One region of the Clostridium sp. RTP31139st1_H3_RTP31139_211217 genome, then DNA from elsewhere that is predicted to be linked to it. Evidence: riboswitches for the same ligand, from Rfam matches in the RefSeq annotation. Region 1 holds a riboswitch; the other holds the start of a gene.
The links. A riboswitch is a leader RNA that binds a small molecule or an ion and turns the genes downstream of it on or off. The one in region 1 is predicted to bind cobalamin.
Positions count from the first base shown of each region.

Region 2: linked by a shared signal. The riboswitch ahead of ABUA17_RS09470 (ABC transporter substrate-binding protein) and the one ahead of ABUA17_RS15830 (ABC transporter substrate-binding protein) in region 1 are both predicted to bind cobalamin.

Region 1 covers NZ_JBCOAB010000052.1:977-7,275, forward strand. The annotation lists gene ABUA17_RS15820 (ABC transporter ATP-binding protein) at 1-336, opposite strand, end outside; gene ABUA17_RS15825 (FecCD family ABC transporter permease) at 337-1,404, opposite strand; gene ABUA17_RS15830 (ABC transporter substrate-binding protein) at 1,388-2,404, opposite strand; cobalamin riboswitch at 2,685-2,890, opposite strand; gene ABUA17_RS15835 (sensor histidine kinase) at 2,989-4,242, opposite strand; gene ABUA17_RS15840 (response regulator transcription factor) at 4,235-4,912, opposite strand; gene ABUA17_RS15845 (ABC transporter permease) at 5,130-6,299, shown strand, end outside.
Region 2 covers NZ_JBCOAB010000018.1:48,643-54,941, forward strand. The annotation lists gene ABUA17_RS09455 (histidine phosphatase family protein) at 140-742, shown strand; gene cbiB (adenosylcobinamide-phosphate synthase CbiB) at 762-1,709, shown strand; gene cobD (threonine-phosphate decarboxylase CobD) at 1,722-2,795, shown strand; cobalamin riboswitch at 2,820-3,000, shown strand; gene ABUA17_RS09470 (ABC transporter substrate-binding protein) at 3,320-4,249, shown strand; gene ABUA17_RS09475 (FecCD family ABC transporter permease) at 4,230-5,261, shown strand; gene ABUA17_RS09480 (ABC transporter ATP-binding protein) at 5,274-6,029, shown strand; gene ABUA17_RS09485 (Dph6-related ATP pyrophosphatase) at 6,033-6,299, shown strand, end outside.

The sequences.
Region 1 (6,299 bases):
ATTATCTCGCTCCATAAACTTCTTATAAGGTGCTCTTCCCATTAAAACAATTTCTTTAACAGTAAAATCAAAATTATAATTATTATGTTGAGATAATACAGATAGTTTTTTAGAGCTTTCTTTTATAGATATATTTTTCATATCAATACCATCTAACTTTATTACACCTTCACTTGGTTTTAATATTCTATATATACACTTTAAAAGAGTAGATTTTCCACTTCCATTAGGTCCAATTATTCCCACAAACTCCTTATTATCTACCTCTATATTAATGCCTTTTAATATATTATTTTTCTCTAAAGTAACATTTATATTTTCAGTTTTTATATTCATTTACTTACTACCACCAAACCCATAATTCTTTTTAATCATAAGCCATACAAATAAAGGTGAACCTATTATCGATATAACTATTCCTATTGGTATTTCAGTACCTTTTATTAATGCTCTAGAAAGTACATCTGCCCATATTAAAATTATAGCTCCTAATAAAGCTGATATTGGTATTATCTTCTTATGATCAGTTCCAAAAATCATTCTTACTATATGAGGAATTATAAGACCTACAAATCCAATCATTCCAGATACATAAACTAATAGTCCAATCATCAAAGAAGTGATTACTAAATATATAATCCTAAATTTATGCAAATCAGTACCTAGTGTAATTGATACTTCATCTCCTAATAACATTAAGTTTAAAGTCCTATATTGAGTCATAAAAAATATTACTCCTAAAATTATAATAGGCATTATAATCACTATTTCATTCCACTTTGCTCCAGCCAAACTTCCCATTAACCAAAATGTTATAGTCTTTAATTTTTGTGAATCATCTGATATATAAACCAAAAAACTTGAAAAAGAACTACAAACAGAACTTAATGCCATTCCTGCTAAAAGCAGTTTTATAGAGTTACTTCTTCCCCCTATATTAGATATAATCAAAACTAATATAGAAACTCCAAAGGCTCCTATGAACCCCATAATTCCAAGTGAGTTGCTTCCAAATGAACTTCCTATACCTAATACTACTGCAAGTGTTGCTCCTAAAGAAGCCCCAGAAGAAACTCCTAATATATATGGATCTGCTAATGGATTTTTAACTATTGCTTGCATTACAATACCAACTACTGATAATCCTACTCCAACGGCTATAGCTAACACTATTCTTGGCATTCTTATAAGCCATACTACATCTGCCACAGCACCTGTCCCAATAGATGAATCTCCAATATTCAATAATTTATATAGTATAACTTGATAAACCTCTTTTATACTAATATCAACAGATCCAATTGTAACAGCAAAGCCTATTGATAAAAAAAGTATAACTAATAGTATGACAGAAGCCCCTATATATATAGGAACTTCTTTAAAAAACTTATTTCTCATTTTCATATAATCCATTTGCAAAAGTATTTATACCATCTATAGTTCTTATTCCACTAGAATACATATCACCTAATGGTATAGAATAAACTCTTTTGTTTTTAACTGCTGAAAGGCTTGCAAATGCTGGATTTTCTAATATCTTGTTTATTTCTTCAACTGGAACATTTTCATTTCCTCTATCCATGTAAGAAACAAAAATACAATCTGGATTTAATTTAATTAAATCTTCTGCCCCTATATTTCCACCCTCTGGATTTAAAAGTTCTGCTCCTAATTTTGTTACCATATCTCCAGCTAAAGTTTTAGAACCATATGTGTATATTTCATCATCATAAAACTCTATTACCATAGCACTTTGCTTTTCTTCATTACTTACTTTTGAAGAAACCTCACTTACAGTTGATGTAATCTCATCTACTAAAGCTTGAGCTTTTTCTTCTACATTAAAAATCTTTCCTAAATTTAATATATCATTTATTTCATTTTCTATAGTTCTTTCTGATACTACACCACTATTTAATGACATATACGTATTTACACCATTTTCATTCCAATAGTAAATATCCCCTAATCTTTTATCATCAAATATAGAATACCAACTTAATATAAAATCTGGTTTTTCCATTATTATTGTTTCTTTTGATGGAGTAAAATCCTCTAAATAATTTACTTTACTAAAAGCATCTTTATACTCATCTTTAACGTCATGATCTAAACCTGCTGCTGCAACTATTTTATCTTCTAATCCTAAAGCTAACAAAGTTTCTATAGAATTTTGATAAATAGCTACTACTCTTTCCGGTGCCTTATCAAAAGTTATCTCAACAGGCTCTTTTAAATAATTATAAGTTGTTATTGTTACTGGATAATGTGAGTCATTATTTTCTTGAGATTGTACATTAGAATTTTCATTGGATGATAATTGCTTACTTGTCCCACAAGAAACAAGTCCTACGATAAGCATTACGCTTAATAGAAGTGTTGTTAGTTTTTTTAATTTTTTCATTTTTTTCTCCCTTTATCTATTTATATTTTGCTATTTTAATATAAAGATATAAGGATACTCTTTAATCTCATTCTCATATATAGAATAAGCCTACGGTGTATAACCTCAACTTTCCAAATCTGAATTTATACTGTAAAAACTAAATTACATATTTAATAATTCACTTTTGGAGTTTCAGTTAAGTTCGATTAATTAAATTACATATTTCCCCTATAGATGAAACTTAAAATCTTACGATTTGATATTTAATTTTATTAATATCACTCTTTTACCGAAGAGTATCGATATTATAATACTGGCAAGTCTCCTGACTTAAAGATCATCATACTAATTCACCTTCTCAAACATAATTTATGTTCAATGGCATATTGAATTACTACTCCCTAATTACAGTAGCGGCACTGTGTAGGATTTTCACCTAACTTCCTTTTTAATAAAAATAGATTATTAAGAAAACTATTTTTAACCAATATTACTTATTATCATTATATTTAACAACTTACTCAGTATATCTAACTATAGAAAGTTTGTCTATATTTTACTGGAAAATTACTGGACTTATTATAATTTCAGTAATCTTAATATTATAATTTAACTTCAAACTCTATCATTTTATCATCAATATTCATAACCTTAATCTTTCCTTTATGCCTATCAATAATCGCTTGAGCAATTGCAAGACCTAAACCATAACTACCATTTCTAGTTCTAGCTTTATCAACTCTATAAAAACGATCGAATAACCTATTTAATTCAATGTTACTTACATCTTTATAAGAATTTCTTACGCTCATAACAATATGTTTTTCTTTTTTCAATCTAACATAAATATTACCATTTTCATCACAATACTTAACTGCATTGTCTAATAATATTGATATCAACTTACGAAATTCAGATTCATCTCCCTTCATACTTATATCTGAATCAATATCTATATGTAATTTCTTTTTATTCTTCTTACATAAGCCTTCAAAAGCCATAGTAGTGTCATAAACTGCATCACTAAAATTAAATTCCTTGTAAATAATAGTTTGCTTCTCTTCATCCATCTTTGTTAACACAACTAAATTATTTACTAAATCACGCATTCTTTCTGCTTGCTTTTCTATTCCTTCAATCCACTCATCATTTCCATATGTGATTTCTAAAATTTCTGAATTTGCTGAAATAATAGTAAGTGGTGTTTTTAACTCATGACTTGCATCAGTAATAAATTGCTTTTGCTTTTCATAACTTTCTGCAATTGGCTTAATCGCTCTTTTAGAAAACAACGCTATTATAAATAAAACTATTAAATAGCTAATAGTTGATACTAATATAGATGTAGTAAATATAGACCAATTTGATTGTTTTGCCATTGATCCATCTAATATTACTAACATATAACCATCATTACTTTCACTTAATTTATACTTATATTCATTAATCCACCCACTTAACTTATTCTTTTTTAATATTTTTTCCGTATACTCTTTAATTTCATCATCTGAAATAGCCGAAATTTTATCTGAATAAATATTAATTATTTGCTTATTAACATCTAGGTCTATAACACAAAACCTTGTTGTAAAAGCAATCTCTCTATTTCCACTATACTTTCCTCCCCAAAAATTATGGTTTGTCATGGTATCACTTAATTCTTTTTTAGGAATAAATCCTTTATCAGTAATTGATAATCTACCGCCATTTTCGATTATTATATTTAATATATGATTTAAATTCTTTTCACTTTTAAAAATATATATCACATTAATTGAAGTCATTAAAATTGCAATTACACCCAATAAGGCCATTGCAGTGACCATTATAAACTTTTTTCTAAGCTTTTTAATCATCTTTAGCCCCCATACAATATCCAACTCCACGTATTGCATGTATTTCAATAGGCGCTTGTATTGTCGCAAATTTTTTACGTAAATTAGATATATATACCCATACTATACTTACTTCCACCTCAGAATCCCAGCCCCAAATCTTATCCATAAATTGATCTGTAGGTATTACTTGGCCTGGCATCTTCATAAGCATTTCAAGCATTTGAAACTCTCTACTAGCTAATCTCACATATTTATCGTTATATCCTAGTTCATAAGTTGCTTTATTTAATGTTACAGATTTAAACTCTAATATATCGGGTTGAAACTCCCCCTTTCTTCTAAGCATTGCCCTTAATCTAGCCAGAAGCTCTGATATAGCAAAAGGCTTTGCTAAATAATCATCTGCTCCTGCATCTAATCCAGCTACTCTGTCATCTACTTCAGCTTTTGCTGTTAATAACAATATAGGTGTTGATATTCTTTCACTTCTTAACTTAGTTAATACTTCTATTCCATCTAACTCTGGCATCATAATGTCTAAAATTATACCATCATAGTTATCTGAAACAGCATATTCATATGCTTCTTTCCCATTAAAAACTGAATCTACACTATAATTATTTTTTTCTAATATCATAACTAAAGCTTTTGATATATCCCTATCATCTTCTGCAATTAAAAGTCTCATATTTATCTCCTTTTTTTTATTTAAATATATTTTACTTTTTATATAACTCTTTTATATAACTCTTTAATATCTCCTTATTAATTTAAATATACCATTTCTAACTTAATCTAACCTTAAAGTAAACTTCACATATTATTCACTTATGCATTTAGTTTCAATTTAGTTTGAATTTATATACTTTATGTGAAGTAAAAAAACATCTATAGGAGGAAATTAAATGTATATAATAAAAAATGCTTTTAAAAGTATTGCTAGAAACAAAGCCCGTAACATTTTAATTGGTGTTATAGTTCTTGTCATTGCAACTGCTTCTTGTGTCGCATTATCTATTAGACAGGCTGCTGAAACAGCTAAAGAAGATACATTAGATTCTTTAACAATTACAGCACAAATATCTTATGATCGTTCTAAAGCTATGTCTAATATGCAAGCTTCAGGACAAGGTGGTAAGGGTAACTTTGATATTTCAAGTTTAGCTGGTACAACATTATCTCTTGAGGATTATTTAAACTATGCTGAAGCTGAAAATGAAGGTGATTCTTATTATTACACTATCACTGCATCATTAAATGCAAATGATGATTTATTACCCTATGGTTCGACCACATCTGAAGATGAAGATGAATCTACAACAACTCAACCTTATACTGGTTTAGATCAAGGAACTAGTACCATGAGGGGATCTGGAAATAAATTCTCATTTATGGTTCAAGGTGATTTCTCTATTACTGGATACTCTTCATATGATGCTATGATTTCTTTATTTGGAGAGGATGGAACTTACTCTATTTCAGATGGTCAAATGTTTGATGAAGAATCTAGTGATTTAGTTTGTGTTATCAGTGACGAATTAGCTATGTATAATGAATTGCTTGTAGGAGATACAATTACACTAGTAAATCCAAATAACGAAGATGAAACTTATAGTTTAACTATTTCAGGTATATATACAAATAGTGCATCTTCAGAAGGTAACCAAACTTTTGCTATGTCAGATCCAGCAAATAATATTTATATGAGTTACAATGCATTAAATTCTATAATTACTTCATCTAAAGCTATTGAAAATGCTGAAACTAACGACAGTGTTAATGAAACATCTACGGCATTAACTAGTCAATTAAACTTTACTTATACTTTTGCAAACTCTGATAATTATTACAACTTTGCTGAAAAAATTTATGATTATGGACTAAGTACTGATTATATTATTTCATCTACTGATCTTTCAGCTTACGAAAACAGTTTAACACCTCTAAATACATTAAGTACTATGGCTGGTTGGTTCTTTTTAATAGTACTTGCTATTGGTGGAATTATCCTTGTTGTATTTAACATTTTTAACCTACGCGAAAGAAAATATGAGATTGGAGTTCTTACTGCAATA
Region 2 (6,299 bases), on a different contig from region 1:
TTATGAAAATGCTATAAAAATTACTTGTAGTAATACTTAAAACAAGCATACTTAAATTTAATAATTAACAAAACTTAGTTGTAGAAAAGATTTAAAAATGATATTCTCGTAAGAGATAATTATAAGGAGAAAAAGATGTATGAAAAAGCTGAAGGTTTATTTAATTAGACATGGAAAAACAGAAGCTAATGAAAAGCATCTGTATTGTGGAAAGACTGATATATCATTAAGTGAAAGAGGAAAAAAAGAATTATATGATATTAAAAGTACAGTAAAGTATCCAGAGTGTATTAGTTTTTTTAGTAGCGGAGCAAAAAGAGCAAATGAAACATTAGAAATTTTATATCCAGAAAAAACATATAGCGAAATTAATGAATTTTGGGAGTATAACTTTGGAGATTTTGAAATGAAAAGTTATGATATGCTTAAAGAAAATAAAGAGTATATTAAGTGGATTACAGATAAAGATGGACAAGTATTATGTCCTAATGGAGAAAGTAAGAGTCAATATAAAAAAAGAATAAAAGAAGCATTTAATAGGTTTATAGATGGGTGTTATAAAGAGAACATGAGTGAAGTAGTTTTAGTTTCTCATGGGGGAACAATAGGAACTATACTAGAAATATTTTATGATAGCAGTAAAAGCTTTTATGAGTATCAACCGGAGTGTGGAAGAGGTTATGAAATTATTTTAGAAAAGATAGATAATAATATTAAATTTGAAGAGATAAACAAAATATAGTTATAGAAAGGTTAGAAAAATGATTGAAATAATATTAGGATTTTTATTAGATTTAATAGTAGGTGATCCACAAAATCCTATACATCCAATTAGAATAATAGGATCGTTATGTAAGACAGTGGAAAAGTTTTTTAGAAGTATATTAAAGAGATACTTAAAAGTCGCAGGCTTATTAACTTGGATACTTGTGGTTTTTATAGTATTTATATTTAATTATTTATTACTTAAAGTTACATATAGAATTAATCCAAGTGTAACAATGATATTAGGATCTGTAATGATTTATTTTTGTATATCAACAAAGGCTCTTAAGATTGAAGGTTTGAAAGTTGTTAAATATGTAATTAAGGATGATATTGAAGGAGCAAGAAAGCAGTTATCATATATAGTAGGAAGAGATACAAAGAATTTAGATAAAGAATCAATATTAAAAGCTGTTGTAGAAACAGTAGCTGAAAATATGTCAGATGGGGTTATAGCACCTCTTTTTTATGCAGGTATAGGAGGGGCTCCGTTAGCATTTCTATACAAAGCAGTAAATACTATGGATTCTATGTTTGGATATAAAAATGACAAATATATTGAATTTGGATATTTTCCAGCAAAACTTGATGATGTATTTAATTATATTCCTGCAAGGTTAAGTGGGTATTTTATTGTAGTAGTATCTTTTATTTTAGGTTTAGATTATAAAAATAGCTTTAAAATTTATAAAAGGGATAAAAATAATCACAGCAGCCCTAATAGTGCGCATCCAGAAGCTGCTGTGGCAGGAGCTTTAAATGTTCAATTAGGAGGTCCAAACTATTATTTTGGAAAGCTCGTGGAAAAACAAACTATAGGTGATGATAGAGAAAAAATAGATATTAATAAGGTAAATAACACAAACAATATATTATATTGTAGTGCTGTTTTAGGGTGTATTATGGCATTAATTATTAATTGGAGTATAAATGTTATTTTTTAAGGAGGAAAGGTTATGGCAGTTCATGGTGGAAATACTGAAGAAATTGCAAGAAAATATAAGTTAAATCCAAGTGAAATTATAGATTTTTCAGCCAATATAAATCCATTAGGGATAAGTGAAAATGTTAAAAAGGCAATGATAGATGCAATTGATAAAGTAGTTAAATATCCAGATATAACTTATTTTGATTTAAAGAACTCTATTGGAGAGTTTGAAAAAATAAATACAAGAAATATTACATTAGGGAATGGAGCTGCAGAAGTAATATTTAATATAGTACGCGCTTTGAAACCTAAAAAAGCATTATTGCCAGCTCCAACTTTCTCAGAGTATGAAGAAGCAATTTTAAGTATTGATGGTGAGATAGAATATTATAACTTAAAGGAATCTAAGAATTTTAATTTAGATAATGAATTTATAGGGAATATAAAAAATAATATAGATATAGTTTTTATTTGTAATCCCAATAATCCAACTGGAGTTTTGACAACAAATGAATTTATCAAAAAAGTATTAAATAAGTCAATACTTACAAATACAATAGTTGTTATTGATGAATCTTTTTTAGATTTTGTTAAAGATAATAAGGAATATTCAAGTAATAAATTATTAAATGATTATGAAAACCTAATAATTGTAAAATCATTAACTAAATTTTTTGCAATTCCAGGGGCTAGGATAGGGTATGGATTGTGTTCAAATAAGGAAATAATGGATAAAATAAATAAGATTTTAGTGCCGTGGAGTATAAACGTTATAGCAGCTGAAGGTATAACTAAAGGACTAACAGAAAAGCAGTATATTAAAAAAAGTATAGAATATATAGAAGATGAGAAAGAATATTTATATAGTGCTTTAAAGCAAATAAAATATTTATATGTTTTTGAACCAAGTGTGAATTTCATAATGTTTAAAATATTAACTAATTTAGATTTAAAAGGTGAATTGATTAAAAGAAAAATATTAGTTAGAAGCTGTGATAATTATATAGGACTAGATAATAGTTTTTATAGAGTTGCAGTAAGAACAAGAGAAGAAAATAATAAATTGATTGCTGAATTAAAGCATATTTTATTTGACAAATAAAATTCATAAAGATATAATCATTATGAATTTTAAACCATAATAGGTGTTTTTTTAAACTTAATAGGGAATTAGGTTGAAGTCCTAAACTACCCCAGTAACCGTAAGACTGACGAAATTCATGTATAGCCACTGTATAAAAATACGGGAAGGTATGGAGAGTAGGATGAAGTTAAGTCGGGAGACCTGCCTACTATGATGATAATATTATCTTCTGAGGGTGAGATAATAGATACGAATAATAGATAATATAATTAATATGATTTGTTTTTAGATTTTAAGTGTTAGAGAATAAACTTAATAAATTATAATATTAAGTTTATTTTATGAATATTTAATGTTAAGAAATATTAAGAAATTATCAAAGTTATTATGTATTTTAGAGCGCTCTCAAATATGAAAGCGCTTTTTTTAGTTAGAAAAAATTAATAGGGTTAAAATTAGTAAAAAATATATATGAAAAGCCTAATTAATATATTACTAACTAAATTACACCACTCTAAAGTATACATTTAGGAGGAATAGTAATGCAAAAAATGAGAAAGGTTTTATCATTAGCTTTTACATTTATAATGGCTATGATGATATTTGTAGGATGTTCAAGTAAGCCTACAACGATGACAGATAGAGAAGGAAATGAATTTAATGTTCCTAGTGAAATTAATAGTATTATTTCTACAGCACCATCTAATACAGAAGTATTAGTAGAATTAGGTTTAGCAGATAAATTAGTAGCTGTAGATAAATACTCAGCTGATGTTGAAGGAGTAAGTGAAGATTTACCTAAAATAGATTTTAGAAATCCAGATGCGGAAACAATAATTTCTTTAAATCCTGATATAGTTATAGCATCAGGTCATAATAAATCTGGAGATGAAGATCCATTTGCTTTAATAAAAGAGGCTGGTATTACAGTTGTATATATTCCAAGTAGTTATAGTATTGATGGAATATATGGTGATATAGAGTTTATTGCAAGTTTAACAGGTACTGAAAAAAAAGGTGAAGAAATAATTAATTCTATGAAAGAAGAAGTTGCTAAGATAAAGGCAATTGGAGATACTATAGCAGATAAAAAGAAAGTTTATTTTGAAATTGGGGCTGGAGCAGGGCTTTATACATTTGGAAATGATACATTCTTAAATGAGCTTATAGAAACAGTAGGAGCTACTAATATTTTTGGAGAAGAAAATTCATGGATAACAGTAACACCAGAAGCTGTTATAGATGCTAATCCTGATGTTATTTTAGCAAATACTCCAGGAACTAATGAAGCAGGTTTAACTGCTGTGGAAGATATAAAAAGCAGAGAAGGCTGGGACACAATAACTGCTGTGCAAAATGGAGATGTATATCAAATAGATAAAAACTCATCTTCAAGAGCATCACAAAATGTTATAAAAGCTTTAAAGGAAATAGCAAAAGCTATTTATCCAGATGAGTATAAAGACCTATAAAAATAAAATATTATTAATTTTATCAATTCCGTTGGTATTATTAGCTATATGTATTGGAACTTCCTTAGGAAGTTCCAATATTAGCATATTGGATACTTTTTCTATATTAGCTAATAAGTTTTTTAGTGTCCCATTGCTTGATGGAATTGAACCTAAGCAAGTATCTATAATATGGAATTTAAGGTTACCAAGAGTATTACTTGCATTTATGGTTGGTGGTTCTCTTGCTGCTAGTGGCGCAATAGTACAATCAGTTTTGAAAAATCAATTAGCTTCACCATATACTTTAGGATTATCATCTGGTGCTTCATTAGGTGTAGGTATTATTATAGTAACAGGAATATCAATTCCGTTTTTGGGAAGATTAACTATGCCAGTAGTAGGATTTGCTTGCAGTTTAATTACTATGATAATAGTATTAAAGTTTTCAGAAAAAGTAGATAGAGGAATGTCTAATACAACAATAATACTTGCAGGTATGGTGTTATCACTATTTTTTAGTGCTACATTAACTACTATTTCAGCTTTAGCATCAGATAAGATGGAAAGTATAACAATGTGGTCTATGGGATCATTTTCTATGAGAGGATGGAGTTATGTTAAAGCAGGTATACCTTTTTTTATTATAGGAATTTTAGGTGTATCTTTTTATTTTAAAGAAATGGATGTATTAACATTTGGAGAAGAAGCAGCAAAAACTATAGGAGTAGATACAAATAAAGTTAAAAGAAGGTTATTTTTATTTGTTGCAATACTTACAGGTAGCGCAGTTGCACTTAGTGGAACTATAGGGTTTATAGATTTAATTGCACCACATGTTGTTAGAAAAATATTTGGTTCAAAGCATGCTTATGTTATACCAATGTCTGTTGTTTTTGGTGGATGTATGATGATAATGACGGATTTAGTATCAAGAACTATTGTAGCTCCATCAGAATTACCAGTTGGTGCAATAACAGCATTAATTGGCGGACCATTTTTTGCTTATATATATTTTAAAAAGTCAAAGTAGGTGGGTATTTTAATGCTAGAAGTTAATAAAGTTAGATGTGGATATGACAATAAAGAAATTGTTAAAGGGGTAAGCTTTAGCGTTGAGAGAGGTAAAAATCTTTGCATAGTTGGTCCTAATGGCTGTGGGAAAAGTACACTTTTAAAATCAATAGCAAATTTATTAGAGTATAAAGGAAATATAACATTAGACTCTAAAGAAATAAGCCAATTAAATAGAAAAGATTTAGCAAAAAATGTTGCATTAATGTCACAAGCTAGTAATATATATTTTCCATATACAGTTTATGAAACAGTAGCTTTAGGAAGATATGCTCATTTAAAAGGAGTATTTTCAAAGATAAATAAAAAAGATGAAGAAATAATTCTTAAAAGTATTGAAAATGTAGGGTTAATTGATATTAAAGATAAACTTATAAGTCAATTATCAGGAGGACAACTGCAAAGAGTATATTTAGCTAGGGCTTTTGCACAAGATCCAGATATAATTTTATTAGATGAACCTACTAATCATTTAGATTTAAAATGTCAAATAGAAATATTAGATTATTTAAATAAATGGACGAAGGAAAATAATAAAATTATTGTTGCTGTATTACATGATTTAAATCTAGTTCAAGCTTTTGGAGAAAAGGTAGTAATGATGAATGATGGAAAAATTATAGGGTCAGGAAATCCAAAAGATGTATTAACTGAAGAAAGACTACAAGAAGTTTATGGAATTGATGTAAAAGGCTTTATGCTCGAGGTTTTAGAAAAATGGAGGTAGTATATGAAAAATTTTGTAATGTCATATAGTTGTGGAAAAGATAGCACTTTAGCATTGTATAGAATGATAAAGGCTAGCAATACTCCAGCAGCTTTACTTATAACAGTAAATAAGGGTGAAAATAGGTCATGGTTTCATGGAGTTCCTAGAGAGTTAATAGTTGATATTTCTAAATCACTAAATATACCATTAATATTAGTAGAAACAAGTGGTGATGATTACGAAATTAAATTTACTGAAAAATTATTGAAAGCTAAAGAAAATTTTAAA